DNA from 3 places in the uncultured Bacillus sp. genome. Region 2 is predicted to be linked to each of the others. Evidence: predicted binding sites of a transcription regulator. Region 2 holds the regulator's gene; each other region holds the start of a gene.
The links. Region 2 encodes Rex, which represses fermentation and respiration genes when NADH is low (regulators of the CRP and FNR family bind a similar motif). Its sites were predicted from a motif close to TTGTGAAATATTTCACAA; they were not measured.
Positions count from the first base shown of each region.

Region 1 (9,913 bases), on a different contig from region 2:
ACTTTGCCTGTCAGATCTTTTCCTTCAAAATCCTTTGCTTCGCCGATTCCCGCTTCCACAAGTTCAACTTCTTTGCTATTAAGCGCTTTGACGTCGTCCTCTTTGTTATAGCCCATCACTTTTGCTGAAGAATAGGAGCCGAAAGTGACGGCATATTCGTTGAGTGGCAGCTGGGTCGCACCGACGGAAATCGCTTCTCTTGATGTGCCAGGCGATCCGACTGTCCAGCCGTTCGGGCCGCTGTTGCCGTTTGACGTAACCGCGACAACGCCTTCTGACATGGCCCAGTCAAGCGCTGTGCTTGTCGCCCAGTCCGGGTTGTTTAAAGAGTTTCCGAGAGACAGGTTCATCACATCTGCGCCGTCCTGTACAGCACGTTCCACGCCGGCAATGACGTTTTCCGTTGTACCGCTTCCGCCAGGACCTAACACGCGGTAAGCGAGAAGTGTGGCATCAGGCGCAACCCCTTTAATCGTTCCGTTTGCGGCCACAGTTCCGGCTACGTGTGTGCCGTGGTCAGTTGCTCCGCCCCTCGGATCACCTGTTGGTGTTTCTTTTGGATCGTAATCATTGTCTACAAAATCGTATCCTTTATATTGTCCGAAGTTTTTCTTCAGATCAGGGTGAGTGTATTCAACCCCAGTATCAATAATGGCCACCTTGACGCCTTTTCCTGTGTAGCCTAAATCCCAAGCATCGTTTGCTCCGATATACGGCGCGCTGTCATCCATTTGCGGAGATACGGCGTCCTCGGAAATCGTGACGTCTTTATCCTTCATATTGTCTGTTTTATACGTGACGTTCGGGTATACTGCCTTAACGTCTTTTACCGCGAGAAGTTTTGGAATTTCATTAGCTGGGAGCTTCATAGAAAAGCCTGAGAATACCTGCTCATATTCCCGGTGTACTTTCCCGTTTTTCACCGCTTTGAGGGCTTTGTTTTTGGCTGTAGTGCGAGCGTTTTTCAGCTTGTTTTTCGTTTGGCTTTCTCCCGCTTCCTTCGCCTCTGCCAAGGATTTTTCTTTTAATTCCACGATAACGGTTGTTTTTTTGCTTGTTGTCATGTCAATATCACCGAATACCTCGGCTTTTTCCAGGTCAGTCGACGTTTTTGAAGAAGCCGGAGCTGCCTGTACTCCTGTCATACCTGTGGATAACGTAAAAAATACAACAAAACTTAGAAGTAGAGAGCGAATGATCCCCTTATTCAATGTGTTTCCCCCTTTGTGTTTAGAAAAAATGTTAAAGACCTAGTATATATTTCTTGAAAATTCAAAAAAATCCTTGTGTCATTTGGACCATTTATTGGTTTTTGTTTGTGTATAAGGAAGGAGTTATACACAGAACCCTGTGTATAAGTGAATAAACCTGTGTATATATATAGTTGGGAATATATGTTCTTATACAAAATATAGATGGGGTTTGTGGACATGTGGATATCTATTGTGATTAAGTTGTTCTTATCTTTGGGATAACTTGTGTATAAAGTTTTTAAAGCAGTTCTCCAATTTTCATTTCATTTCTTTCAGCTTTCAACAAAACTTCTAAAAACTAGTTGGTTTTTTCACTCATATTGTGACAAAGAATTCTCTTTCCGCAGTCTATTATAGAGTCATGAGTTTTGCTAGAGCCGCTAGTTTGCGAGAAAAGAAATCGGCCGTCTTTTCCCGTGGGCTGCGGCTGAGAAAACGGGCTGCTAAAAGGCTGCCTGCCAAAAAGAAGCGGAGGGATGTTTTTCTATGAAACGTTTGCTTGTATCTTTACGGGTGTGGATGGTCTTTTTGATGAACTGGGTGACGCCGGACAGAAAAACTGCGGCTGCCGCTGTCTATTCGGCTCAGCGTACATACCAAAGAAAAGCGGCGGTGCAGGCCGCGGGACTTGTTTCGTTTTATGAGTGGCGGATGGCTGTGAATGAGGAAGAAAAACAAAAAGCGAAAGCCGCCGCGCTTTATAAAAGAAGATGTTTGCAAGCCTTCAAGGAATCGCCAAAGCAGGAGAGAGCTGGCCCGCATCTTTACATGGCGGTCAAAAGGAGGTAAAATCCCAGTCAAAAGCTAATTGGCGGGAGAGATAGCCTCTTGAAAATCTATAAAGTACTAAACAACAATGCGGCTTTAATAAAAGAGGATGATCAGGAAAAAATCGTGATGGGACCAGGAATCGCTTTTCAAAAAAAGAAAAATGACCTCATCCCTATGAATAAAGTGGAAAAGATCTTTGTCGTGCACGACGAGAATGAAAAGTTTAAACAAATCCTGCAAACACTGCCGGAGGAGCATATTGAAATAGCTGAGGATATCATCAGCTATGCGGAAGGGGAGCTCGCGGCGCCGCTGAGCGATCACATTCATATCGCGCTTTCTGACCATTTGTCCTTTGCGATCGAAAGGATTCAAAATGGGCTGCTTGTGCAGAATAAATTGCTGCATGAGATAAAAGCGCTCTATAAAAAAGAATACGAGATCGGCCTGTGGGCGATCGGACATGTAAAAGAGACATTGGGCGTGTCTCTTCCTGAAGATGAAGCGGGTTATATTGCCCTTCACATCCATACGGCGAAGATGGATGCGGAGAGCATGTATTCAGCGCTGAAGCATACGACCATGATCAAAGAAATGATAGAGAAAATAGAACAATACTTTAATCGAAAGGTGGATGAAAACAGCATTTCCTATCAACGCCTTGTCACGCATTTGAGATACGCAGTCAGTCGGTTGGAATCAAATGAAGCGCTCCATCGTATGGACGAGGAGATGCTTTATTTCATCCAAAAAAAGTATTCATTTGCCTATCAATGTGCGCTTGAGCTGGCAGAGTTTTTGAAAAGTGAATATCAATTACATTTGCCGGAGTCCGAGGCCGGCTATATCACGCTGCATGTCCAGCGTCTTCAAGATCTCTCGGAATAACCGCTTTGACTTGCAGGGAGTGATCTCTGGAAGTTTTTTTATTTATCGGGATTGAGCGTGTAATACATCCAGCCCATCATGACCATTCCCGCGGTCAGGTTGCCGAGTGTAACGGGAATTAAGTTTCTGACTGCTCCCATTACTGTCACTGTATCAGGGTGCTCGATCAAAAGTGAGATGGCGAATGTGCACATATTGGCAATGCTGTGTTCGAAGCCGGAAATGAAGAAGCAGAAAACGAAAAGCATCATGGTAAAGAGCTTTGCCCCTTCCCCTTTAAGAGACATTGGAATGAAAAAGGCGAGGCACACAAGCCAATTGCACAGCATCCCTCTGAAAAACAGTTCGGAAGCGGGCGGCTCCATTTTGTGCTCTGCCAGATGAATCAAAAAGGAATGAACAGAAGCCTCCTCAAAAAGCCCTGTCGCGCTGATCAGAATGGCAAATAGAATGGCGCCGATCAAATTGCCGGCATAGCTTGACATCCACAGGTACAGGGTGTCTCGCCAGCGAATTTTTTTTCGGAGCGCGGTATAAGTGAAATAAAAAGTGTTGCCAGTAAATAAATCTCCGCCTCCGTAAGCAATCAGCAGAATAGCGGCCCCGAATGTGACAGCGGCTGCCGGAAAAGCAAACGGAGAATCCGCCATAGAGAAATAACTGCCTGTTTTGCTTGCGGCTGTAATGCCGAATCCGATAAACATGCTGGCCAAAATGGATCTGAGCACATAACGGATTTTGCTAGAAACAAATATGTTTAGTTTGTTCAAAGCGTACTGTTCAACTTTTTGCAATGCTTGAGTTTCCATTGTTTTTTCCTGCTTTCTTTGATGGTTGAGCATAGTATAGCACGATATTGTGAAGTTTTTCACAAATAGTTTTTACGAATTTTTGTCTAAAAGTTTTATCAAACTATTTAACTAAAAAACAGTTGACGAAAACGCTATCATAATTTATGATGAAAGCGTATTCTCAATCTGAATAAGCGGGATTGTGACTGGTAAAGCAGGCAAGACCTAAAATTTGCGTAAATGAAAAAGGATCGCTGTGTCCTTTATTCGTTGGCGAATTTTAGGTCTTTTTTGTTTAAATAAAAGGGGGAGAAACAGATGGATTACAAAGAGACTGCAAAACGCCTCATTGAACTTCTCGGGGGAAAAGAAAACATTATCAGCGCGGCTCATTGTGCAACAAGACTGCGTTTAGTGATGAAAGATGAATCAAAGATAGATCAAGCACAAGTAGAAGAGCTTGATGGCGTAAAAGGCGCTTTCAGCAGCTCTGGCCAGTACCAGATTATTTTCGGAACAGGCCTTGTCAATAAGGTGTACGATGCTTTTTCTAAGGAAGCTGATACTGAGCGTGAAGAACACGTAAATCACCAGGATGCAGCAAAAGAAAAACTGAATCCCGCTGCGAGATTTGCGAAAACGCTTTCTAATATTTTTGTTCCAATCATCCCGGCTATTGTGGCCAGCGGCCTATTAATGGGATTATTGGGTATGATCAATGCGTTTCATTGGATGAGCAAGGATTCTGCGCTGCTGCAGCTGCTCGACATGTTCTCAAGTGCGGCATTTATTTTCTTGCCGATTTTAATCGGTGTCAGTGCTTCAAAAGAGTTTGGAAGCAACCCTTACTTGGGAGCGGTCATCGGAGGTATCATGATTCATCCGACGCTTTTGAATCCATGGGGTTTGGCGGAAGCAACCCCTGATTATATGCATCTGTTCGGATTTGATATCGCGCTTCTCGGCTACCAGGGAACTGTTATCCCTGTCTTGTTGGCGGTTTATGTGATGAGCAAGGTAGAGAAATGGACAAGAAAAGTAGTTCCGCATGCGGTAGATTTGCTTGTTACACCTTTTGTTACAGTGATTGTCACTGGATTTGTCGCTTTTATCGCGATTGGTCCTTTGGGCAGAGCGCTTGGCTCCGGGATTACGGTTGCTTTAACTTATGTATATGACCATGCCGGTTTTGTCGCGGGTCTGATTTTCGGGGGCACATATTCACTTATCGTTTTGACAGGCGTTCATCACAGCTTCCATGCGATTGAGGCAGGGCTTATTGCAGATATAGGCAAAAACTACTTGCTGCCGATCTGGTCAATGGCGAATGTCGCACAGGGCGGTGCCGGCCTTGCCGTCTTCTTTATGGCGAAGAAGGCAAAGACAAAAGAAATCGCGCTTCCGGCTGCATTTTCCGCTTTTCTCGGCATTACTGAGCCAGTCATATTCGGAGTCAATCTTCGCTACCGAAAACCGTTTATCGCCGCGATGATCGGAGGCGCATTGGGCGGTGCATATGTCGTCTTTACACATGTTGCTGCAAACGCTTACGGGTTAACGGGTATTCCGATGATCGCTATTGCGGCGCCGTTTGGCTTTGGCAACCTGGTCAACTATCTGATTGGAATGGCGATTGCGGCAGTGTCAGCATTCATTGCAGCGTTTATCATGAAGATTAATGAGGATGAGGAGAGAAAAAAATGACAGCACATGATCAGGAGCTTCGTCGCCGGGCTTATGAAGAAGTGGAGAAAAATGAACCTATTGCTAATAGCGATCCGCACCGCCAGCATTTTCACATCATGCCGCCGGTTGGGCTGCTAAATGACCCAAATGGCGTGATATATTGGAAGGGCAGCTATCATGTGTTTTTCCAGTGGCAGCCGTTTCAGACGGGGCACGGTGCGAAATTTTGGGGGCATTATACGACACAGGATGTGGTAAATTGGAAGCGGGAAGAGATTGCGCTCGCTCCGAGTGATTGGTTCGATAAAAACGGCTGCTACTCAGGCAGCGCTGTCACGAAAGACGGTCGGCTCTATCTGTTTTATACAGGAAATGTAAGGGATCAGGATGGGAATCGGGAAACATATCAGTGCCTTGCTGTATCTGACGACGGATTGTCCTTTGAGAAAAAAGGTGTTGTCGCCCGCCTCCCAGAGGGATACACGGCACATTTTCGCGATCCGAAGGTATGGGAGCATGAAGGCACATGGTATATGGTGATCGGTGCGCAAACGGAGAATATGCAAGGACACGCTGTGTTGTTTGCTTCTGATAACCTGACAGAGTGGAGATTTCTCGGCCCGATAACCGGCGCGGGCTTCAACGGGCTGGACGATTTTGGGTACATGTGGGAATGCCCTGATTTGTTTTCCCTTCAAGGGTCCGACGTGCTGATCGTCTCGCCTCAAGGGCTTGAGGCCGATGGTTTTCGTTATCAGAACGTATACCAATCAGGTTATTTTGTCGGACGTCTCGATTATAACAAGCCTGAACTGAAGCATGGCGATTTTACGGAGCTTGATCAAGGCTTTGATTTTTACGCGCCGCAAACACTTGAAGATGATCAGGGGAGGCGGATTTTGTTTGCATGGATGGCTGTGCCTGATCAGGATGAAGGGTCTCATCCGACGATTGACTATCACTGGATCCACTGTATGACGCTGCCGAGACAGCTGACGCTATCAGGGCAAAAGCTGATTCAGCAGCCGCTGCCTGAGCTGAAAGCCATGCGCAGGAATGAGAAGAAAATACAAATCAACATGCATGGATCATCTGGTACGCTTCCAGTTGAAAACCCTGAAAGAGCTGAGATCTTGATCGAAGACATTGATACACAGTCCGGTTTTTCAATCAGTATCCGCGGAACGGCTGCGTTCTCTTTTGATAAGGAGGAGGGGATTGTTACGCTGGAGCGAACGAGCTTCGACGGAAAACGAACAGAAGCGAGACATTGCCGCATCAAGGATTTGCATACTGTGCATATGTTTATTGACGCGTCATCTATAGAAATCTTTATCAATAATGGAGAAGAGGTCTTTAGTGCAAGATATTTTCCTTTCCCGGGAAATCATGAAGTAACAGCCAGCTCGACCGGAAAATCTAAAATGAACGTCGGAATTTGGACCCTTATGTAGAAAATCCTTCTATTTTCTTATGTGAAATCTGTGCCATCTGTGCTATTCTTCAACGATAACCTCTATTTTTTTCTGTAAAAGGAGTTGTTTTCTTGAATATACATGAACAGAAGATAACACCGGAATGTTTGGAAAAGGCTGCGGACCAAGTTGAAGATAAGCGGGAAGAATATAAGGATGTGTTGCTTCAGCTGAAAAAAATGCTTGGCGGAACAACACCGCATAGTGAAACGGCGGAAATTCTAACGCGAGCATATGAGCAAATGAAGGAATATGCTCTTTTTGTTCAGTCGATCGAAGCATTTTTGAGGCAATCTGCGAACAATTTAAAAGTCAAATAAACAGGCTGCCGATGGGATCGGCAGTTTTTCAGTGAAAAGTCTTCGGTCATATAAAAAGGCTGCCTCTCTGTAAGGCAGCCTTTTGTGTTTATGATTGTTTATTCAGGCGCAGCGCAGAATGCTTCGTAGGTCCGACATACTGGTTTAGCGGGAAGGATTCTTTAATGGCAGCGGTAATGAATTCTTTCGCTGCGTAAATGGCTTCTTTGACTTCTGCGCCTTTGGCGAGCTCCGCTGTCACGGCTGCTGAGAAGGTACAGCCTGCGCCATGTGTATAAGGTGTATCGATCATTTCGCTTTCAAGGACTTCCGCTGTTTCTCCGTCATAGAGGACATCAACGGCTTTTTCGTGCTTGAGTTTGCCCCCGCCTGTAATGACAACATATTGAGCGCCGAGTGCGTGAATTTTTTTCGCGGCTTCGATCATATCATCAACTGTTTTTAATTCATCCATGCCGCTGAGCTGGCTGGCTTCAAACAGATTCGGCGTAATGACAGTGGCTAGCGGCGCTAGTTGTTCACGCAGGGCTTGGGCGTGCTCCGGATAAAGGACTTCATTAGCTCCTTTGCAAACCATGACCGGGTCAATGACCACATTTTTTAATTGTTTTTCTTTGATCGTTTTTGCCGCAAGCTCGATAATATCAACGGTTGGCAGCATTCCTGTTTTCATGGCGTCCACGCCGATGCCGTCCGTAATCGTTGCAAGCTGGGCGCGGATTGTATCAGTATCAATCGGGAACACTTGATGGTCCCAGCTGTTGTTCGGGTCCATCGCAACGATCACCGTTAAGGCGGTCATCCCGTATACGTTTTTTTCTTGAAATGTTTTTAAATCAGCTTGAATCCCAGCACCGCCGCTGGAATCCGAGCCGGCAATGGTGAGTGCTTTATGCATAGACATGTCTTGAACCTCCATCATGTTTTGTCTTTCATTATAGTTAGATTTTCTCTGTATCACAATATAGAAGAACGATAGGAATCATTTGACAATAGCAAGAGGCTTTCATAAAATGCTACATAAGATTACTAGGTAGGAGTTTTGTGATGTTAAATCGTGAGCTGGTGAAGGGCAGCACTGTTATATTGGTATTGTCGCTTCTGAACGAGCGGCCGATGTACGGCTATGAGCTTGTAAAAGAAATGGGAAGCCGCAGCGGAAATGAGCTGCAGATGAAAGAAGGGACCTTGTATCCTTCTCTCCACAAGCTTGAACGCCAAGGGTTTATTTCTTCATATTGGGAGAAGCAGGAGAAAGGGCCGGACCGCAAATATTACCGGATTACAGATGAAGGCCAAGAGGTACTGGTGGAACGTACGAAGGAATGGAGCGTATTTTCGGCTATGATGGACCGAATGCTGAAACGGGGCGGGCAGAATGGATAAAGAAACGTATTTATCTGAAATCAAAAACGGGCTTAAGGAGCTCCCTGAAGGCGAGGCAGTGATAGAAGAGATTGAGAGCCATATTGAACATCATTTGTTCCACTCTTTTCAGGAAGGGAAGAGTGAGGCGGAAGCTATGCAGATTTTATTACAGGTATTCGGAACGCCTGCTGACATTGTTTCTTCGTTTAAAAAAGAACAGCCTGTAACGTTCCGTTCGTTTTTGATGTTCCATCTTTTCTGTAACAGCGCACTATTCGCTGTCGGTATCATCATTACAATGATGTATGTCTGGCTTGAATCACCGATTGTGCATGCGGTATGGAAAGGCATTTCTGTTTCTGTGTGGCTGATCTTAGCTATATATATCATCTACTGGGTGCTGATTGGGTATCAAGGAGTGAGGGAGTTTGGAAAACGCGGAGAACAGCTTGTGTTACATACGATTCTGATTTCAATGGTGCCAAACGTCATTTTTATGCTTTTTTTTCTGTTCAATGTAATTCCTGCTGCACTGTTTCAATCCTTGCTGACACCTGGATTTGTCGGAACTTGTGCTTGTGCAACGCTATTATTTCCGTTATTCGGCCGAATGGGCTGTTATATTGGCAGGCGTCAGCTTGCCTAATTTTTTAGGTATATACATAGAATTACTATGTAAGGAAGGTGTATGTCGTGAAGCTTAGCTCTTGTTTGTATGGTTTTGTAGCTCATGGAGCAGTATTTTTACTTACTGGCGGCTGTATGCTCTTGGCTATGGCAGCCAGCTTGCCTATTGTTTTTCTGTTTGATCGGCTGCCTGATGTCGTATTTACAGCCGGTGCTATTCTTTTTCTGTTAGGTTCCTATGCTTACGTCTGGTTTTTAGCGGTCCGGTTTGCATATAATCAGAAAATGCGCCTGTTTGATGTTCAATTAGGGTCCTTTGTGTTGCTGGCTTTCATGGTATCTTTGTATTTACTAGATGGATCAAGTATGACAGACATAGTCAGGAATTGGGACGATGCAGGCTGTGCTTTTGTTCCGCCGGCTTTTTCATTCTTATGCTTTACTTATGCGCTGGTGCTGCTGCCGGTCTATCAATCTAAGCTGTGGCATCTGATCCTCCCGAATGGCGTCCGCCTGAAAGATCTCTTTCATGTATTGGGAGATCTGGTACTGATCTTGATGCTTCTGATCGGAGCCACTTTACTGTTTCGATCATTTTAGTTTGCCGTTTCGGTAGGATATTCCCACTGATCTCCTGTCCAATATATGTTTTAATAGTACATGACTATGAAAATGAGAAGGAGAGCATCATGAAGATTTCTATTGTAATTGTGACCTATAATCGGATTCCGGCT
Region 1 is NZ_CATYRA010000001.1:436,671-446,583, reverse strand. It holds gene vpr (serine protease Vpr) at 1-1,211, opposite strand, end outside; gene Q5C82_RS02185 (hypothetical protein) at 1,740-2,042, shown strand; gene sacT (sac operon transcriptional antiterminator SacT) at 2,082-2,912, shown strand; gene Q5C82_RS02175 (formate/nitrite transporter family protein) at 2,951-3,721, opposite strand; gene scrA (PTS system sucrose transporter subunit IIBC) at 4,022-5,407, shown strand; gene sacA (sucrose-6-phosphate hydrolase) at 5,404-6,843, shown strand; gene Q5C82_RS02160 (hypothetical protein) at 6,936-7,184, shown strand; gene Q5C82_RS02155 (bifunctional hydroxymethylpyrimidine kinase/phosphomethylpyrimidine kinase) at 7,273-8,088, opposite strand; gene Q5C82_RS02150 (PadR family transcriptional regulator) at 8,232-8,570, shown strand; gene Q5C82_RS02145 (permease prefix domain 1-containing protein) at 8,563-9,198, shown strand; gene Q5C82_RS02140 (hypothetical protein) at 9,246-9,779, shown strand; gene Q5C82_RS02135 (glycosyltransferase family 2 protein) at 9,869-9,913, shown strand, end outside.
Region 1: Q5C82_RS02175 (formate/nitrite transporter family protein) is a predicted target of Rex. The motif match lies at 3,769-3,786, and genes of this name have one in related genera.

Region 2 (9,913 bases):
TTGTGTTTTCTTTTACTGTATCTTCTGCTTGGTGTGATAACCAAGCTTTCTTTATATCGGCAATATCTTGGATATTCCAGCAAAATTCGATAAACTAGGAAGAGCATATGTAGGCATAAGCAGGTTGAAAGGAGGTTTTGGTTCATGGATGAATTTGATTTGATACACAGCATTACTCCGCGGACCATTCACCATTCTTCCGTTGATGTAGGAATAGGTGATGATGCAGCACTCTATACTGCAAAACACGGCGTTCAGGAAATTGTTTGTGTTGATACTATGGTAGAAGATGTGCACTTTAAATTACACTATTCCTCACCTGAAGATATCGGGTATAAGGCGTTAGCCGTTAATATAAGTGATATTGCCGCGATGGGAGGCATTCCTAAATTTTATTTGGTATCACTTGCGGTACCTTCAAAATGGACGGAATCTGAAATCAAGGCAATGTATGAAGGAATGAATGAACTGGCGAAACTATATCATATGGATCTGATTGGCGGCGATACAGTCTCTACCACTGACAAATTAGTCGTAACGGTCACTGTGATCGGTGAAGTAGAAAAGGGACGAGCTTGTTTGCGCAGCTTGGCAAGACCGAATGATATTGTGTTTGTAACCGGGGAAATTGGTTCATCTGCAGCAGGACTTTCTTTATTGCTGGAAAAGACCAATCCTCAAAACTCATCTGTTGAAACGGATTACTTTATCAACAGGCATAAACGGCCTCAGCCAAGAGTAAGCATGGGCAGATTATGCTCGAGTATTAAGCGGGCAGCTTTAAATGATATCAGTGACGGATTAGCTAGTGAACTGAATGAGATTGCAGAAGCCAGCTGTGTTTCAATTGAAATTGATGAAAGTATGCTCCCAGTCCATTCTGATTTGCCTAAGCTTCATTCTAACTGGAAAGAATGGGCTTTGTTTGGCGGGGAGGATTTTGAGCTGACAGGGACGGTTTCAAAGGAAGAATGGGAAGTGTTGAAGCAGGAGTGCGAAATACGTCAACTGCCTATTACAAAGATTGGCCATGTCAGGGAAAAAACAGAATTCAATGTGTTCCTAAAAACCGAAAAAACAACAATGGCCTTAGAGAAAAAAGGATATAATCATTTTAAATAAGACGGGTGACTCGTGTGAAGCAATTAAAGTGGAGAACTGTAAATCCTGAAGAAACAAAAGCGATAGCAAAACTTACGGCATCGTTTGCTAAACCGGGAGACGTCCTGACATTAGAGGGCGATTTAGGAGCCGGAAAAACGACTTTTACGAAAGGCTTTGCGGAAGGACTTGGCATTACACGTGTTGTAAACAGTCCGACTTTTACAATTATAAAAGAATATAACGATGGCTCACTTCCTCTTTATCATATGGATGTATACAGAATGGAAGACGAAAGTGAAGATTTGGGACTTGATGAATATTTTCACGGACAAGGTGTCTGTCTCGTTGAATGGGCACATTTAATTGAAGAGCAGCTGCCGCAGGAGCGACTGCAAATTGTCATTAAAAGAGCCGGTGATGATGAAAGAGAGGTCACCTTTACAGCTGTGGGGAATCGGTATGAAATGCTTTGTGAGGAGATAAGTAGACATGACAATATTAGCAATTGATACATCAAATTATACGTTGGGCATTGCGCTGCTTCGAGAAGACACCGTCATAGCAGAATACATTACATATTTAAAAAAGAATCATTCTGTAAGAGCGATGCCTGCTGTTCATTCATTGCTGAACGAATGTGATATGACACCGCAGGATCTTTCTAAAATTGTTGTTGCAAAAGGCCCTGGTTCATACACAGGGGTAAGAATAGGTGTGACGCTTGCCAAAACGCTTGCCTGGTCTTTACACATTCCGATTTCTCCTGTATCAAGCCTTGAGGCGCTTGCGGCAAATGGCCGGCATTTTGACGGTCTGATCAGTCCTATCTTTGATGCAAGACGGGGACAGGTGTATACAGGTCTGTATGAATACAAAAACGGGCTTTTGGAGCAAGTGGAGCCTGATCAAAATGTGATGCTGGCCGAATGGCTGGAGATGCTAAAAGAAAAGGATCGCTCTGTTTTGTTTTTAGGTCATGATACTTCTATTCACCAGCAGATGATAGAGGATGTGCTTGGGACAAAAGGGATCGTTGGAGCTGCTGCTCAACATAACCCGCGTCCTTCAGAATTGGCTTTTCTAGGGGCGGAAAAGGAAGCAGCTGATGTTCACGGGCTTGTCCCGGATTACTTGCGGCTGGCAGAAGCTGAAGCGAAATGGATTGAAAGTCAAAAGTAGGGTGATAGGATGAAAACAAAAGCAGCTGTCAGAAACATGCGGCTTGATGATATTGATCACGTATACGAAATTGAAACATCCTCCTTTACGTCTCCTTGGACGAAGGATTCGTTTTACCATGAGCTGCTGGAAAATCCGTATGCTCATTATCTCGTGATTGAAAAGGACGGCCATGTTGCTGGGTATTGCGGGATTTGGATTGTGATGGACGATGCCCAAATTACAAACATAGCAATAAAACCGGAGTATCGCGGCCAGTCTTTAGGAGAAGCACTTTTTCGCTCAGCGGTGGAACTGTGCAAAGAAAAAGACGCAAGGCGGCTTTCGCTTGAAGTGAGGGTTTCTAATCATCCTGCTCAAGGCTTATATAAGAAGTTCGGGATGCAGCCCGGCGGAATAAGAAAGAACTATTATACTGATAACGGGGAAGATGCGTTAATTATGTGGGTGACGATAAATGAGTGAGCAAAAAGAGCTTTACGTATTAGGAATTGAAACAAGCTGTGATGAGACAGCGGCAGCTATCGTAAAAAACGGGAAAGAAATCATATCAAACGTAGTAGCCTCTCAAATTGAAAGCCATAAGCGCTTTGGAGGCGTTGTTCCGGAAATTGCTTCAAGACATCATGTTGAGCAAATCACTTTGGTCATAGAAGAGGCTTTTCGTAAAGCTGGCATGACGTATAGTGACATTGATGCGATTGCAGTAACGGAAGGTCCAGGACTGGTGGGAGCGCTTCTTATCGGAGTGAACGCTGCTAAAGCATTGAGCTTTGCGCATAACATTCCGTTAGTTGGCGTTCATCATATAGCCGGTCATATTTACGCGAACCGTCTTGTAGAAGAAATCGTGTTCCCGGCACTGGCATTGGTCGTTTCAGGAGGCCATACGGAATTGGTTTATATGAAAGAACACGGATCATTTGAAGTCATTGGGGAAACTCTCGATGATGCAGCAGGTGAAGCTTACGACAAAGTGGCGCGAACAATGGGACTGCCATATCCGGGTGGACCACAAATTGATAAGCTTGCTGAAAAAGGAAATGACAATATTCCGCTTCCTCGCGCATGGCTTGAAGAAGGCTCTTACAACTTCAGCTTCAGCGGGTTGAAGTCTGCAGTGATCAATACACTTCATAATGCGTCTCAAAAAGGCCAAGAGATTGCGCCGGAAGATTTGTCTGCCAGTTTCCAAAATAGCGTAATTGATGTCTTAGTGACCAAAACGGCGCGTGCGGCAAAGGAATATGGTGTCAAACAGGTCCTTTTAGCCGGAGGAGTAGCTGCAAACAGAGGCCTCAGGGCTGCATTAGAAAAGGAATTTGCCCAGCATGAAGGGATTTCGCTTGTCATTCCTCCATTAGCCTTATGCACAGATAATGCTGCGATGATTGCTGCTGCTGGTACAATTGCTTTTGAAAAGGGAATTCGCGGTGCATATGATATGAATGGCCAGCCCGGCCTTGAATTGACTTCTTATCAAAGTCTCACGAGATAATAGCGTGAGACTTTTTGTCTGTTATTAACAGACAATTCACAATTTATCCACATACCTGTGAGTAATTATAGAGATATAGATGGATAAAGGGCTGAAGTCAATGTTAATAAAGTGGATAAATTCAGAATATTTTGTGGATAATGTGTATAAAGCGCTTACTTTATTTGCGTATAAGGGTATGTTCTGTGGATAAAAAAACACCTCTAAAAAGAGGTGCTTGACTTTTTTTAAGCTTCTTCTGTGGATAGTTCTTCCCATTCGGACAAAAGAGATTCCAGCTCCTGATTGAGTTTCTCATTGTCTGCATGGATGGCTTGTACCTTTTCATGGTCTTGATAGATTTCCGGATCACATAGCAATTCATCGTTATGACTAATGTTTTCTTCAATGGTTTGAACAGTGGCTTCAATTTCTTCAATCCGACGGAGTCGTTGGCGTTCTTTCTTTTTCCATTCTTTTTCTTCTTCATATGAACGTTTTGAGTCAGGCTTAACCGAAGCAGGCGTTTTTTCGGATTCCTCTTGCTGATTCATTTTCTCCAATTCAAGCTGCTCTGTTTTTTTCTCCGTATAATAATCGTAATCTCCCAGATACTCTTCTATATGGTTTGAAGAAAGCTCCAATACTCTTGTGGCGATTCTGTTAATAAAATATCTGTCATGTGAGACAAATAACAGTGTACCTGGATAATCGATCAGCGCATTTTCGAGAACTTCTTTGCTGTCTAAGTCCAGATGGTTTGTTGGTTCATCAAGGATAAGAAAATTAGCTTTTTGAAGCATCAGCTTAGCAAGGGCCAATCTTGCTTTCTCACCCCCGCTCAGTGAATGGACAGGTTTCAGTACATCATCTCCGGAGAATAAGAAATTTCCGAGACAAGTTCGGATTTCTTTCTCCGGAAGACCGGGGTACTCATCCCACAGCTCATCAAGGACACGTTTAGAGGAAGTCAGTTCAGCCTGCTCCTGATCATAGTAGCCGACACTGACATTCGAGCCGTATGAGATCGATCCTTGATCTGGCTTTAGGGTGTCCATTAATGTTTTTAGCAATGTCGATTTACCGATTCCGTTAGGGCCGACAAGCGCGGCACTTTCCCCTCTTGTGAGCATGAACGACACTTCTGTTAAAAGCGGCGGCTGGTTTTCATAACTGATTGTGAGATCCTGAACGCGCAGGACTTCATTTCCGCTCTGTTTTGTAATATCAAAATGAAAATTTGCGGATTTTTCATCGCCGAGCGGTTTTGACATGACTTCCATTCGTTCCAGCTGTTTTCGGCGGCTTTGTGCTCTTTTTGTGGTAGAAGCTCTCGCTAGATTTCGGTCTACAAAATCCTGAAGCTTTGCGATTTCATCCTGCTGCTTTTCATACACTTTAAGCTCTTTTTCATACTGTGCGGCTTTTTGGTCGAGATAAGCGCTGTAGTTGCCGTGATATTTTTTGCTTTCAGCCCTTGATACCTCGTATACTTGGTTTACTACTTTGTCCAAAAAGTAGCGGTCATGCGAAACGATGAGAATGGCGCCTGAATAGCCTTGCAAATAATGTTCAAGCCAGGTTAGCGTATCAATATCGAGATGGTTTGTCGGCTCATCGAGAATGAGCAAATCAGGCTGTGTTAACAGAAGCTTACCGAGGGCCAGCCTTGTTTTCTGCCCCCCGCTGAGGCTTTGTACCTGTGTTGAATCGTCAAAATGGCTGAAGCCGAGTCCATGAAGCACAGATCTGACATCCGCTTCATATTGATAGCCGCCTTTATCTTTGAATTCCTGCTGAAGCCGGTCATACGTTTTCATGATGCTTTCCAGTTCATCAGGATCAGCTGCCGCCATTTTTTCTTCGATAGCCCGCATTTCCTTTTCCATTGCTTTTAAGTGGTCAAAAACAGTCAGCAGCTCTTCTTTTATGGTAAGCTTAGAATCCAAGCCCGTATGCTGGGCAAGATATCCCATTGTAATATCTTTCGGTTTAATGATTTCGCCCTTTTCATACGAAAGCTGGCCTGCGATAATTTTAAGCAGCGTGGATTTTCCCGCGCCATTTCTTCCGACAATGGCGATGCGATCACGATTTCTGACTTCCAGCTTTATATTGTTTAAAATAGTATCAGCACCAAATGATTTTGATAGCTGATTAACTTGTAAGATCATCATATTATTTCACCTCTGCTATAATAAGTTAAGTGTAGCTTATGAACCAGAAGTCAGCAAACAATACATTGGCTGAAAAAGACATAGAGAAGAAAATAGTGTATGATCTGTTTAAGGAGAGTTTTAATATGAATAGATTTTCTCATTTTAATGAACAGGGCAGAGCCCAGATGGTGGACATCAGCGAAAAATCTTCGACTGTCCGTACTGCGGCGGCTGTGTCTAGCGTACACATGAAGAATGAAGTGTACGAGAAAATACAAAGTCACGATATCGGCAAAGGAGATGTACTGGCTGTTGCACAGGTGGCAGGCATAATGGCCGCAAAGCAAACGTCCAATATCATTCCGATGTGCCATCCGCTTTCACTGAGCGGGGTAGATATATCGTTTGACTGGAAAATAAAAGAATCAGAAGTTATACTTCATATAAAAGCACAGGTCAAAACGAAAGGGAGTACAGGTGTGGAAATGGAAGCGCTCACTTCTGCATCGGTGTGTGCTCTTACCGTTTACGATATGTGTAAGGCCCTTGATAAGGGAATGGTCATCGGTCCTACTTTCTTGCTGGAGAAAACAGGCGGGAAAAACGGTGACTTTAAAAGAGAACTATCCGAGTATAATTTGGAGGACCAAAAATGAATAAGGATCAATCAAAAATTCCGCAGGCGACGGCAAAACGGCTGCCGCTTTACTATCGCTTTTTAAAGAATCTGCATGCGTCAGGAAAACAGCGTGTATCATCCGCTGAACTCAGTGATGCCGTAAAGGTTGATTCTGCCACGATTCGCAGGGATTTTTCCTATTTTGGAGCTCTTGGCAAAAAAGGATATGGATATAATGTGGATTATTTGCTGTCATTTTTCCGAAAAACGCTTGATCAGGATGAGATGACAGACGTTATCTTGATTGGTGTCGGGAACTTGGGAACTGCATTTCTTCACTACAATTTCACAAAAAATAATAACACAAAAATTTCAATGGCTTTTGATATAAATGAGAGTAAAATAGGAACTGAGGTAGGCGGCGTGCCTGTCTATAACCTTGACGACCTAGAACAACACGTAAAAAATGAATCAGTTGCCATTCTTACAGTGCCAGCAGTTGCCGCTCAATCGATTACAGACAGATTGGTCGCGTTAGGAATCAAGGGAATTCTTAATTTTACGCCGGCCCGTTTGAATGTGCCGGAACACATTCGAATTCATCATATAGATTTAGCTGTAGAGCTTCAGTCACTGGTTTATTTCTTGAAACATTATTCAGTTTTAGAGGAAATCGAATAGAGGGAAAGGAGGAGCCCAAATATGCCGATCGGTCCTGGAAGCCTTGCTGTTATTGCAATCGTTGCTCTGATCATCTTCGGTCCCAAAAAGCTGCCTGAACTGGGGAAAGCTGCAGGAGACACACTTCGTGAATTCAAAAATGCTACTAAAGGATTAACGAGTGATGACGAGGAAAAAAAGAAAGAAGATCAGTAAGTTAGGATGACACGAATGAAAGTGAATCAAATGTCGCTGCTGGAGCATATTGCTGAGCTTCGAAAACGATTGCTGGTTGTGGCGCTGGCATTTGTCGTTTTCTTTATCGCAGGATTTTTTTTAGCAAAGCCCATGATTGTTTATTTGCAAAAAACGGATGAAGCGAAGGAGCTTACGCTTAATGCGTTTAATCTGACAGACCCGCTTTTTGTGTTTATGCAATTCGCGTTTATCATCGGGATTGTCCTGACCTCGCCGATTATTCTGTATCAGCTATGGGCTTTTGTGAGCCCAGGCCTCTATGAGAAAGAGCGCAAAGTAACGCTCAGCTACATTCCGATCTCTATTTTGCTGTTTTTAGCGGGCTTATCTTTTTCATATTATATTTTATTTCCTTTTGTTGTTGATTTTATGAAGCGGATCTCTCAGGATTTGAATGTCAATCAGGTGATCGGAATTAATGAGTATTTTCATTTTCTTTTGCAGCTGACGATTCCGTTTGGACTGTTGTTTCAAATGCCGGTCATCCTCATGTTTTTGACCAGGCTTGGAATTGTGACACCGATGTTCTTAGCGAAAATCAGAAAGTATGCGTATTTTACGCTGCTTGTGATCGCTGCCCTGATTACACCGCCTGAGCTTTTGTCTCATATGATGGTCACTGTTCCGCTGTTGATTTTATATGAAATCAGTATTCTTATATCAAAGGCAGCCTATCGGAAAGCGCAGAAAAGCAGTGCTGACGTTCAGGACGTGTCTTCCGGGCAATAATAAAAAATCCATTTCTCATGAGAGAAATGGATTTTCTTTATTTCTGGTTCTTTTTGATTTTAAATGAAAAGGCGAACATCTTAAAAGAGATGCTGATGTTGTAAGCGGCGAACACCATCAGCAGGATGGAGTAAAATGACCACATGCTGCCTGGCGAGCTTGCGGCAAGATAAGTAAAGATGCATCCTACGGCAAAATAGATCATTCCCCAAACTACCGGGTTTCTCATAAAAATAATCCTCCAATAATCAATTGCATTTGTGTGCTCTGCTGTTCGAGGTACTTCTGAACAGGCTCAAACTGCATGATGACGACAAATGTATTCATCATGACATGGGCGAAAATCGGCACCCATATCCGTTTTGTTCTCGCATACAAGAAGGCAAAGGTAAAGCCCATTGCTGTATATAGAAGTAGATGCTTCAAATCAGCGTGAACAATACCGAAAATAACCGAGCTGATCAGTCCGGCAAAGAAGAAATTCGTTTTTTCGTACAGTGTGCCAAAAATGATTTTTCTGAAGATGATTTCTTCTAATATAGGACCGACGACGGAAGAAACCATAATCATAAGCGGAACTGCCTGAATGACATCCAGAATAGCTTGCGTATTTTCTGATTCTCTTCCGATGCCGAATATATAATATTCAATAGAGCCTGCTATTCCTTGAGAGAAAAGGGCAATGAAAAAACCGGCTATCGCCCAAAGGATAGAAAGTCCGATTGAGTCCTTCTGTCCGTTTCGCAGCGTTTCTTTCGGCACAGTTCTCAGAATGAGCAGAACGACAACGAGACAGGCGATGAAGCTGATGACGGACCATAATCCTTGTGCGTGCAGCATATTCTCAGCTGTAGGCTGTCCTCCGGCATAACCGAATTTAAATAACAAGGGAATCCCGATTAATGCGGAAAACTGCATGATGATATATGTCAAAATAATAAACCAATACTGTTTTCTCAAATGGTATGTACTCCTTTGTTAATGGGTTTCGTTCATCTACAGCTATTGTAACATAATCGGAACAAGGGTGAAAAAGCTAACGGATAAGGGAGCTGAAAAGAATCATGTAAGCGTGAAAAATTTTTTATCTTATCACTTGAAATTGGAAGGGAGATTCTTTATTATAAGAATTGTGTTAGCACTCTTTAGTGTCGAGTGCTAAAATTACATATTCATACTATTGAGGAGGTTATTACATTGTTAAAGCCATTAGGTGATCGCGTTGTCATTGAACTCGTAGAATCTGAAGAAAAAACTGCCAGCGGAATTGTGTTGCCGGATTCTGCAAAAGAAAAACCACAAGAAGGCAAAATCGTGGCAGCTGGTTCAGGTCGCGTGTTAGAAAGCGGAGAGCGCGTTGCTTTAGAAGTAAAAGAGGGCGACCGCATTATCTTCTCAAAATACGCAGGTACTGAAGTGAAATACGAAGGTACTGAATACTTAATCTTACGTGAAAGCGACATTTTAGCTGTTATCGGCTAATTCTTAAATAAACAATACTTAAAACATTTGAGGAGGTCTTGTAAACATGGCAAAAGAAATTAAGTTTAGTGAAGAAGCTCGCCGCGCAATGCTTCGCGGTGTCGATGCACTTGCTGATGCTGTAAAAGTAACTTTAGGACCAAAAGGACGCAACGTGGTTCTAGAGAAAAAATTCGGTTCTCCGTTAATCACAAATGACGGTGTAACAATCGCTAAAGAAATCGAACTTGAAGACGCGTTTGAAAA
Region 2 is NZ_CATYRA010000019.1:484-10,396, forward strand. It holds gene thiL (thiamine-phosphate kinase) at 145-1,122, shown strand; gene tsaE (tRNA (adenosine(37)-N6)-threonylcarbamoyltransferase complex ATPase subunit type 1 TsaE) at 1,137-1,613, shown strand; gene tsaB (tRNA (adenosine(37)-N6)-threonylcarbamoyltransferase complex dimerization subunit type 1 TsaB) at 1,594-2,283, shown strand; gene rimI (ribosomal protein S18-alanine N-acetyltransferase) at 2,293-2,748, shown strand; gene tsaD (tRNA (adenosine(37)-N6)-threonylcarbamoyltransferase complex transferase subunit TsaD) at 2,741-3,781, shown strand; gene abc-f (ribosomal protection-like ABC-F family protein) at 4,009-5,937, opposite strand; gene moaC (cyclic pyranopterin monophosphate synthase MoaC) at 6,063-6,575, shown strand; gene Q5C82_RS19965 (redox-sensing transcriptional repressor Rex) at 6,572-7,219, shown strand; gene tatAY (sec-independent protein translocase protein TatAY) at 7,241-7,414, shown strand; gene tatC (twin-arginine translocase subunit TatC) at 7,421-8,185, shown strand; gene Q5C82_RS19980 (YdiK family protein) at 8,223-8,414, opposite strand; gene Q5C82_RS19985 (CPBP family intramembrane glutamic endopeptidase) at 8,411-9,145, opposite strand; gene groES (co-chaperone GroES) at 9,383-9,667, shown strand; gene groL (chaperonin GroEL) at 9,714-9,913, shown strand, end outside.

Region 3 (9,913 bases), on a different contig from region 2:
CGGAGAAAATGCCGACCAGCACAACGCCAAAGTCGAAGAGGAAATTAACCGTACCCGGATTCCATCCGTAGCGTTTTTGCAGAAATAAAGCAAGGATATTGGCGCCGCCGAGCGAAGCCTGATGATAAAACATGAGCGACAAGCCGAACCCAATCAGCGCACCGCCGCAAACTGCCCCGGCAAACGGTGAAAAAGAGACAGACGGCAGCCAGTGATCCGCGCTTGTAAACAGAGTCAGCGCTGTGACTGCAAATACAGTAGATAGGGTGAATTTGATGCCCATTCTGATGAGAGAAAATACGTAAAACGGGATATTGATCAGAAAGAAGATAATGGCAAACGAGGAATGAAACAAGTATGTCAGGCTTAGTGACAGTCCGGCTGTCCCGCCGGTTAATACGTGAGAATGTCTGAGTGTCAGGACCCCCGTGCTTGTCATAAGACAAGCAGTTAAAATGAGTAAAATCCGCTTCATTCTTCACTCTCCTTTTTAGAATGTTATTTCCAAATACAAACATAACAGGATTCCTGGCCACCCAGCCATTACCTTGGCAGAAAATATCTTACGTTTTTATTTTTTTATCAAACTGTTTTGTAAGACTTGTTTCCATCATCATAAAAAATCCCCCTCTTTCAAGGGGGATTTTTACGAGCGTTTTCGATACACGACATAGCTTCGTGTCAAATACTTGAGTGGCAGACTGAACACGTGTACCAATCTTGTAAACGGCCACAGAGTAAAAACGATGTATCCTATCATGATATGAAGCTTAAACCATAGCGGGACACTCTCCATCAAAGAGGCGTCAGGGCTGAATAAAAAGATCTCCCTGAACCACGGCCCGACTGTTGTCCGGTAATCAAATCCTTTCGAATCAATGTTGAGAAACGTGGCGGCAACGCCTGACAGCATCATGAACAGCAGCAGGATGAGAATAAGGATATCCGATGGCGAGCTTGTTTTGCGGATTCTTTTGTCAAACAGCCTTCTGTACGTCAGGATGAAAAGTCCGGTACATGCCACAATCCCCGCCGGCAGGCCTGCGCCAATCGCCATTTTGTGATAAGCATGCTCTGAAATGCCAATGGAGGTGTACACGGCTTCCGGGATCAGAATTCCCATGAGATGCCCCCCGATAACGCACAGCAAGCCCCAGTGAAAAAGTGTACTGCCCGCCGCAAGTTTTTTCTTTTCTAACAGCTCGCTGGATTTCGCCGTCCAGCCAAATTGGTCATGCTGGTAGCGGTAAATATGGCCGCCGATAAAGATTGTCATTACAATGTATGGCATCACGCCCCACAGGATCTGCCCGCTCATGCCTGAACAGCCCCTTCAATGCTTTCACGTACGCCGATGTTTTCCAGCGCGGCCAGCAGCACGTACAGCAGCTCCGCATATATGCTGTCATTTTTTTCGAGGCGGGATGCCAGCTCTCTCACATTGGACAGATATTTCTCAAACACGCTTCTCGCCGCTTCCATCTCTGCAACCGCCGCAAATTCCAGCATAAGCGGCAAATAATCAGGCAGTTCTTTCTCTGTCGGCAGGAAACCGGATTGCTGATACGTGTTTTTTAAATGCAGCAATTCAATCCCGCGTTCCCTTTGCTCGCCTGAGTTAAAGTAAGTGACGTACATATTCGTTTTTTTTCCAAAGTCGAACGTATAGACATAGTGTTCAATCAGCGCTTCCTGAGAAAAGCTGGCTGACGCTTCGAAAAAGTGCAGCAGTTTCTCCCGAATTTGCTGGTTGCTGATTTCATGGATAAGAGCCTTCCAATCGGGAAGCTCGGCTCTCCACTCTTCATCCGGATAGGAAAGAAGACAGGAAAGAGCAGAGAACGTGATTTGCCGGTCTGTGGTGTTCATCTTGTTACACCTCGTTTATCAAAAGTTAAAAACAAGAGCCGGGACCGCCTGAAAATGATAAGCCGCAGCTCCCTTGTTCAGCGTATAAATCAGACACTTCTTCTCGGTGGCTGCTTGGAATCACAAAGCGGTCATCATATTTGGCGATTGCAAGCAGCCGATACATGTCTTTAATTTGCTGTTCTGTTAAGCCGACACTGGAGATCAGTGCCGGGTCGATAGATTTATTCGTCTGGACAGCTCTCATATACTGACGCATGACAGACATTTTCTTTAACGTTGACCGAATATGATCCGTATCACCGGCCGTTAATAGCTGCGCCAAATAGTCAATTGGAATTCTCATTTGGTCGATAGCCGGAAAAATATCTTCCGCAGATTGCTGGCTGCCTTTTCCTTCAAAGAGATTCATAATCGGGCTCAGCGGCGGAATGTACCAAACCATCGGCAGCGTACGGTACTCAGGATGAAGCGGCAGCGCAATCTTCCAGTCAATGATCATTTTATAGATCGGCGATTGCTGCGCAGCCTCTATCCATTCAGCCGGGATGCCTTGTTCTTTTGCCAGTTTGGCAACCTCAGGGTCATTCGGATCAAGAAAAACGGCCAATTGGGAATGGTAGAGATCCTTTTCATTTTCAACAGATGCCGCTTCCTCCACTTTGTCCGCGTCGTACAACATGACGCCGAGATAGCGGATTCTGCCTACACACGTCTCGGAGCAGATGGTCGGCAGTCCCGCCTCCAAGCGCGGAAAGCAGAGGGTGCATTTTTCCGCTTTGTTCGTTTGCCAGTTAAAATAGACTTTTTTATAAGGGCAGGATGAGACACAATATCTCCATGACCGGCATGCGTTTTGGTCCACAAGCACAATGCCGTCTTCCTCGCGTTTGTACATGGCGCCGGACGGACAAGAGGAAACGCACGCCGGGTTGATGCAGTGCTCACAAATACGCGGCAGATACATCATAAAAACCTCATCAAATTCTGTTTTGATTGATTCCTCCATCTTTTGCACGTTTGGATCCTCAAGCCCCGTAATGTGGCCGCCTGCGAGATCATCCTCCCAGTTCGGGCCCCATTCGATATTCATGAAATCCCCAGTCAGCGACGATTTTGGGCGCGCCACTGGCTGATGTTTTTTCTGCGGGCTGTTTGTTAATGTTTCATAATCATAGTTCCAAGGTTCATAGTAATCATCAATCGACGGCTGGTTCGGGTTATAGAAAAGGCCAGCAAGCCGATTTGTTTTCGGGCCTGATTTCAGCTCGAGTTTTCCTTTTTTCAATCCCCAGCCGCCTTTATATTTGTTCTGGTCCTCCCATTGCTTCGGGTAGCCGATTCCCGGCTTTGTTTCTACATTATTAAAGTACATATATTCCGCACCGGAACGGTTTGTCCACGTGTTTTTGCAGGTGACGCTGCACGTGTGGCAGCCGATGCATTTATCCAAGTTCATGACCATACCGATTTGCGCTTTAATCTTCAAGCCAATCGACCTCCTTCAGCTTGCGGATGACGACGTTCAGGTCGCGCTGATTCCCTGTTGGACCGTAATAGTTAAAGCCGTAGCTGAGCTGGGCATAGCCCCCAATCATCTGTGTCGGCTTGACGTGTATCCTTGTCGGGCTGTTATGGGTGCCTCCGCGGTTATTCGTCAGTTTTGTGCCTGGCACGTTGATGTGGCGGTCCTGGGCATGATGCATAAACGCCATACCTTTAGGAATCCGGTGAGACAAAACTGCTCTCGCGACGACAACACCATTTCGGTTAAAACATTCAATCCAATCGTTGTCTTTGATATCCGTGTCCTCTGCATCATCTTTATTCATCCACACGGTCGGCCCTCCGCGGAATAGCGTAAGCATCGGCAAAGAATCAAAATACATGCTGTGGACAGACCATTTATTATGCGGCGTCAAATAATTGAGGACGATTTCTTTGCCCTCTTGATCAGGCCGCTTGCTCAGAAACGGACGATGCTGAAGGATCGGTTTAAATGTCGCCATCGTTTCACCGAATTCCATCATCAGTTCATGATCGACATAATAAGATTGTCTGCCGGTCAGTGTTCGCCACGGGATTAATTTTTCTACGTTCGTCGTAAACGGGGAATACCTGCGTCCCCCTTTTTCTGAGCCGGTAAATGCCGGAGAGGTAATGACCGTTTTCGGCTGGGCTGTAATTTGTTCGAACGTAAAGCATTCTTCTTCCCGTTCTTCCGCCAGGTCTTTCAGCTTCAGGTTTGTGATGTTTTCAAGTGATTCCCATGCTTTCACGGCGACTTTTCCATTTGAAGTGGACGATAGGGTTAAAATCGCTTCTGCCGCCTGCTTTGCTTCACTTATATTGGGGCATCCCTTTGCAACGCTATCCGAGGTGATTTCTCCCAATCTTTTTTTGAGTGATTCATATTCATCGGCTATCGACCAGCTCATCCCTTTTGTTCCGCTCGGTTTTAAACCGGCATGAGGCCCGAGCGCGGTCATTTTATGAAAAATGCGCTTGTAATCCCGTTCAACGACTTGGATGTTCGGCATCGTTTTTCCCGGAATGGCTTCGCATTCGCCCTTGTTCCAGTCATTGATTTTGCCGAATGGCTGTGCCAATTCCTGCATGGTGTCGTGGAGAAGCGGTGTCGCTACAACTTCTTTCACCGGCTCCATATCGACTTCTTCTGCCAGATCAGAAACGGCTTTTGACAGTGCTTTGAAAATATCCCAGTCTGACTTTGATTCCCACGGAGCCGAGATCGCCGGAGCGAAAGGATGAATGAACGGGTGCATATCCGTGCTGCTGAGATCGTGTTTTTCATACCATGTCGCCGCCGGCAGCACGATATCGGAATAAAGCGCCGTACCGGCCATTCGAAAATCGAGATTGATTAACAAGTCGAGCTTTCCTTCCGGTGCCTGCTCCCTCCATTTGATTTCTTCAGGGCGGATGCTGTCGCTGTCGTCATTCATCAAACCGTTTGTCGTCCCCAGCAAATGCTTTAGAAAATATTCATGCCCTTTTCCTGAGCTGGAAATCAAATTTGCCCGCCATACAAAGAGATTTCTTGGGAAATTCACTTCATTGTCAGGATCTTCAATTGCAAATTTCAGCTTTTTCTCTTGAAGCTGTGAGGCCACGTACGCACCAATGTCTTCAGGTGTTGTTGCACCCGCTTTTTCAGCTTCTTTGTACAGATCAATGCCATTTTGATTGAACGTCGGGTAAGACGGCAGCCACCCTAATCGCGCCGCCAGCACATTGTAATCGGCGTGATGCTTGTAGCGGGATGACGCAGCGATCGGTGATGCCAAGTCACTGATCGGCTGGTCCTCGTAACGCCACTGATCTGTCGCAAAGTAGAAAAATGAGGTGCCGTTTTGCAGCTTGGGCACGCCCTCCCAATCCTTTGCATTTGCAATCGTCTGCCACCCTTCAGCAGGACGGAGCTTTTCCTGCCCCACATAATGGGCCCAGCCTCCGCCGTTTACGCCTTGGGCGCCTACCAGTAATACGAGATTTAACACTGCCCGGTAGATCGTGTCAGAGTGGAACCAGTGGTTAATCCCCGCCCCTACGATAATCATGGATCGGCCGTCTGTATCGATCGCATTTTGGGCAAACTCTCTGGCTATCTTAATGACGGCTTCTTTTTTGATTCCTGTCATCTGTTCCTGCCAGGCAGGCGTGAACGGCTCAGGATCATCATAAGAGACAGCTGATTGTTCGCCGAAGCCCCGGTTCACGCCGTAGTTGGCCAGTATCAAGTCAAACACGGTCGTGACACAAACCTCTTCACCGTTCAGGTTCAGTTTTTTTATAGGAAGATCCCGCTCAAGCACTTTGTTTCCGTCATTTGAAAAATACGGGATGCGCACCGTGCCGATTTCATCCTCTATTCCCAGCAAAGAGAGACGGGGTTCAATTGGGTCTCCGGTTTCTTCATCGATCATGTGCAGGTTCCATTTCTGCTGTCCGTCCCAGCGGGAGCCCATTGTCCCTTGCGGTATGGCAAATGCGCTTGTCTGTTCATTCCAGACCGCAGGCTTCCACTGATCATGCTTTGTCTGCCGCCCGATGTCTTTCGCATGCAGAAAACGCCCCGCTGTGTATACGCCATTTTCTTTTGACAGGGTGACGAAGAACGGAAAATCCGTGTATTGCTTTGCGTACTCAATGAAACGTTCCGTCTCTTGGTTCACGTAAAATTCCTGCAAAATGACGTGGCCCATCGCCATCGCAAGCGCCCCGTCAGTCCCTTGGCGGATACTCAGCCAGTCATCCGCGAACTTTGAGGATTCCGCAAAATCCGGACTGATCGAAATGACTTTAGCGCCTTTATAGCGGGCCTCCGCCAAAAAATGTGCGTCAGGTGTTCTCGTTAACGGAACGTTGGAGCCCCATGTGATGATATAGCCTGAATTGTACCAATCACTGCTTTCCGGAACGTCTGTCTGGTCACCCCAAATTTGCGGGGACGCCGGAGGAAGATCCGCATACCAGTCATAAAAACTGAGCATAGGGCCGCCGATTAATGACATAAACCGGGAGCCTGACGCGTGGCTGATCATGGACATGGCCGGAATCGGGGAAAAGCCGACGTTCCGGTCAGGCCCGTATTTCATAACTGTATAGAGCAGAGAGGCTGAAATCAGCTTCAGCACCTCCGGCCATTCAGCGCGCACAAAACCGCCTTTCCCTCTCGCCTGTTTATAGGACTTTGCTTTTTCAGGATTTTCAACGATCGATTTCCAAGCATCCAATGGATTTTGATGGGCCTGCAGTGCTTCCCGCCACAAATTGATCAGCACACCGCGCACGTATGGATATTTCACACGGAGCGGGCTGTAGATGTACCATGAAAAACTTGCCCCCCGCGGACAGCCCCTCGGTTCGAAATCAGGCATATCCGGGCCTGTTGATGGATAATTCAAGTTTTGTCCTTCCCACGTGACAATTCCGTTTTTCACATAAATATTCCAGCTGCAGGACCCCGTGCAGTTGACGCCGTGGGTGGAGCGAACGACTTTGTCGTACTGCCATCTGTTTCTGTATACATTCTCCCAATCGCGATCTTCGCGGGTGGTTTGGCTATGTTTATTTGAATGGTGTTCGATAGGAGAGAAATAGTTCAATCTCCTAAACAACGGACTCATTTTCTTTTTCTTCATGAAAGTTCACTCCTTCCGAGTCAGGTGATGCTAAGTTCACTATAAACAGAGACAGCGTGTTTCCTTGTGAACTATGTCACACACTTTACTTTTTTCACAAAATGTTCACACAAAGGAGAAGGAAGGGCTTTCACAGGATGTGATGAAGGCGGCGTTCAGGCAGGACGCCTGAGTCATTATTCATCTTTCATTGAAAGATCAAAAAAACCGGTTCTCTTTAAGAACCGGGCTCGGCATTTTCATCCTGTGATGTGTGCAGATAACGCAAAAATAATTGATAGGACCAAAAGACATTTTGCTGAAGCATGGCCAAAAAATTCATTTGCAGCTGCGGATTGTAAGACATCATTTTATTAAATGTGTAGTAAGGGATATTGAGAATCAGAATGTCTGAAGTGGCATTGACTGAGATAAAAGGCGATAAATACAGCCCGCCTTTTTCATCAATCGGAAACACATCGCCTTTTTCCCACAGCGCAACGGTTTTCGATCCTTCAGGGAGCCTGCTGTCCATAAAACGGACACTGCCTTTTAATACAATATAAACGGATTGAGAATGAAGAAAGGATGGAGACTGATCAGATGAGCCGCGGATAAACGTCCCGTTTTTCAGCAAGGTTTCGACAATGGATAGAGGCACTTCATTAAACATAGGAAGTTGTTTCAGAAATAATAAATAGTCACACTGATTCATAGGAAAGCCTCCTGTGCTAAGGATAGCTTTAGTGTAGCTCGATTGAGCCTGTACAGCAGTGATGTATTTCACAGCCTGTATGATGAATGTCACTTATCGGGAGGATGACTGCATTTATAATGAAATAAAAAAGGAGGATTTCGATAAAGGCGCTGATTCCGAAGCAGCACGGCGCATGGGCAATGCTGCTGATTCCATTTTTACTCGGGATGATCAAGGGAGGCCCCGTTTTCTGGCATATTCCGCTCTTCCTAGGCTGGCTTTTCCTTTACTTGGCGGTTTATCCCATCACGCTTGCTTTGAAAAAGAAGCAGATCAAATCCTATCAAAAGTGGATATATTATTACGGTGTTCTGGCCTGCTGCTTTTTGATTATTCCTGTCTTTCATAAGCCGCCGCTCATCATGGTTGGCGTTTCTTTATTGCCGCTGTTCCTCATTCATATGTATTATGCCCGCCGAAAAAACGAACGGGCGCTAGTGAATGATATTGCGGGTGTCTTGTTCTTATGTTCAGGCGGGCTTGCGAGCTGCTGGCTGGGGACGGGAACCCTTGACGGCTGGGCTTGGTTTATTTTTTCTCAATCTGCTTTATTTTTTATCGGAAGTTCCTTTTATGTGAAGTCGGTGATCCGGGAGAGAAAAAACAAGGCATTTGCTTACTGGTCATGGGGATATCACCTGCTGCTCCCCTTTCTAGCGTTTCTTATCGGAGCAGGATGGGCATTTCTTGCTTTTGTCCCAAGCAGTTTGCGGGCATGGTTTTTTCACGGAAGAGACTGGCCCGTTAAAACGATCGGCATTCTGGAAATCGTGAATGCCTGCTTCTTTTTTGCCGTCATGTGTATGTTTATCACTAGATAAAAAACCAAGGACCGCCGGCGGTCCTTGGTTTTTTAGTCAATATTGCAAATCTCCAGCGGACAGTTTTCACACTCGATCTCGCATCGCAAATAGTCCCGCTTGTGCAAAATAATTTTTCCGGATTCTTCTATCGAAATCACCCCTTGTTTGCGGAGGTCCCCCAGCATACGGTTGACGCTTTCCCTTGCCGCTGCGCAAAACTTTGCCAAATCTTGATTTGTCAGCACAATGTTAATCAGTATGCCGTCGCTTCGTTCCACACCGTAGCTGTTTGATAAGCGGATAAGGGTGGAGTAGAGCGCCCCCTTTTTGCCGTGAAGAAGCAGATCCCTTATTTTGGACTGGATTTTCCGGAGGTGCGTACTCATCCATTTCATAAATTCAAATGTCAAAGCACCGTTGTGGATTAATTCCTTTTCCAGCTTGTTTTTATTAATGACGAGCACCTCGCCATCCTCTAGCACTTTTGCACTGAGCATATATCTAGGTTCTTCAGTGAAAAGTGTTAATTCCCCGACGATATCATGCTTTTGGCAGATTCTAAGTGTCAGGTCTTTTCCGTCAGATGTCAGCTTGCCAATTTCAATGAGTCCTGATTGAATCAGATAAAGCTCTTCTGCATCCATTCCTTCCCGAAACAAATACGTGTGTTTTTCCATTTTTCTTTTCGTACTAATCGATTCCAGCAATTCATGCAGATCGCTGGAAATAAGATCACTATCAGATGGTCGAACAGAGAGAAAATTCATGAGCTCACCTCGAAGAAAGTCACGTTGTGTATTTATTGTAACGTGAATTGATTTGCACCCATCCAGAAAAAACTAACAATCTTGTGAATGCCCAGTGTTAGTTGACGCTCTGACTGTTTCTCTCCGTGTGCGTTTTCATTCTTTCCTGCCAATACATCCATATGACAAGGACAAAGCTGGCTAACGCCACTTCCGAAAGCGCCATAAAACCGATTGCGTATTGGCCTGTTGCCTGAAATACACTCGCCAATATCAGCGGAGGGAAAAAACCGCCTAATCCTCCCATGGCAGACACAATCCCATTGGCAATCCCCGCTTGCTTTGAAAAATAGAAAGGCACCAGTTTAAAAACGGTCCCGTTTCCTATGCCTGAGCAGACTGCCACCGTTAATGACCCAAACGTATAAAGGCCGATCGTTGGCGAGAACGATAAGATAATTCCTGATAATGTAAGTCCCGCAAAAACGACCATCAAGATGCGGAGCGGGCTCACTTTATCAGCCAAAAGTCCGCCTACAGGCCTGAGCAGCGTGGAGATGGCAATAAAGCCAGCCGTCCGTAAACCGGCGTCCG
Region 3 is NZ_CATYRA010000001.1:364,017-373,929, forward strand. It holds gene Q5C82_RS01785 (YitT family protein) at 1-475, opposite strand, end outside; gene narI (respiratory nitrate reductase subunit gamma) at 647-1,318, opposite strand; gene narJ (nitrate reductase molybdenum cofactor assembly chaperone) at 1,315-1,869, opposite strand; gene narH (nitrate reductase subunit beta) at 1,895-3,358, opposite strand; gene Q5C82_RS01805 (nitrate reductase subunit alpha) at 3,348-7,034, opposite strand; gene arfM (Crp/Fnr family transcriptional regulator ArfM) at 7,252-7,728, opposite strand; gene Q5C82_RS01815 (YwiC-like family protein) at 7,872-8,591, shown strand; gene fnr (fumarate/nitrate reduction transcriptional regulator Fnr) at 8,624-9,340, opposite strand; gene narK (nitrate transporter NarK) at 9,438-9,913, opposite strand, start outside.
Region 3: Q5C82_RS01815 (YwiC-like family protein) is a predicted target of Rex. The motif match lies at 7,785-7,802, and genes of this name have one in related genera.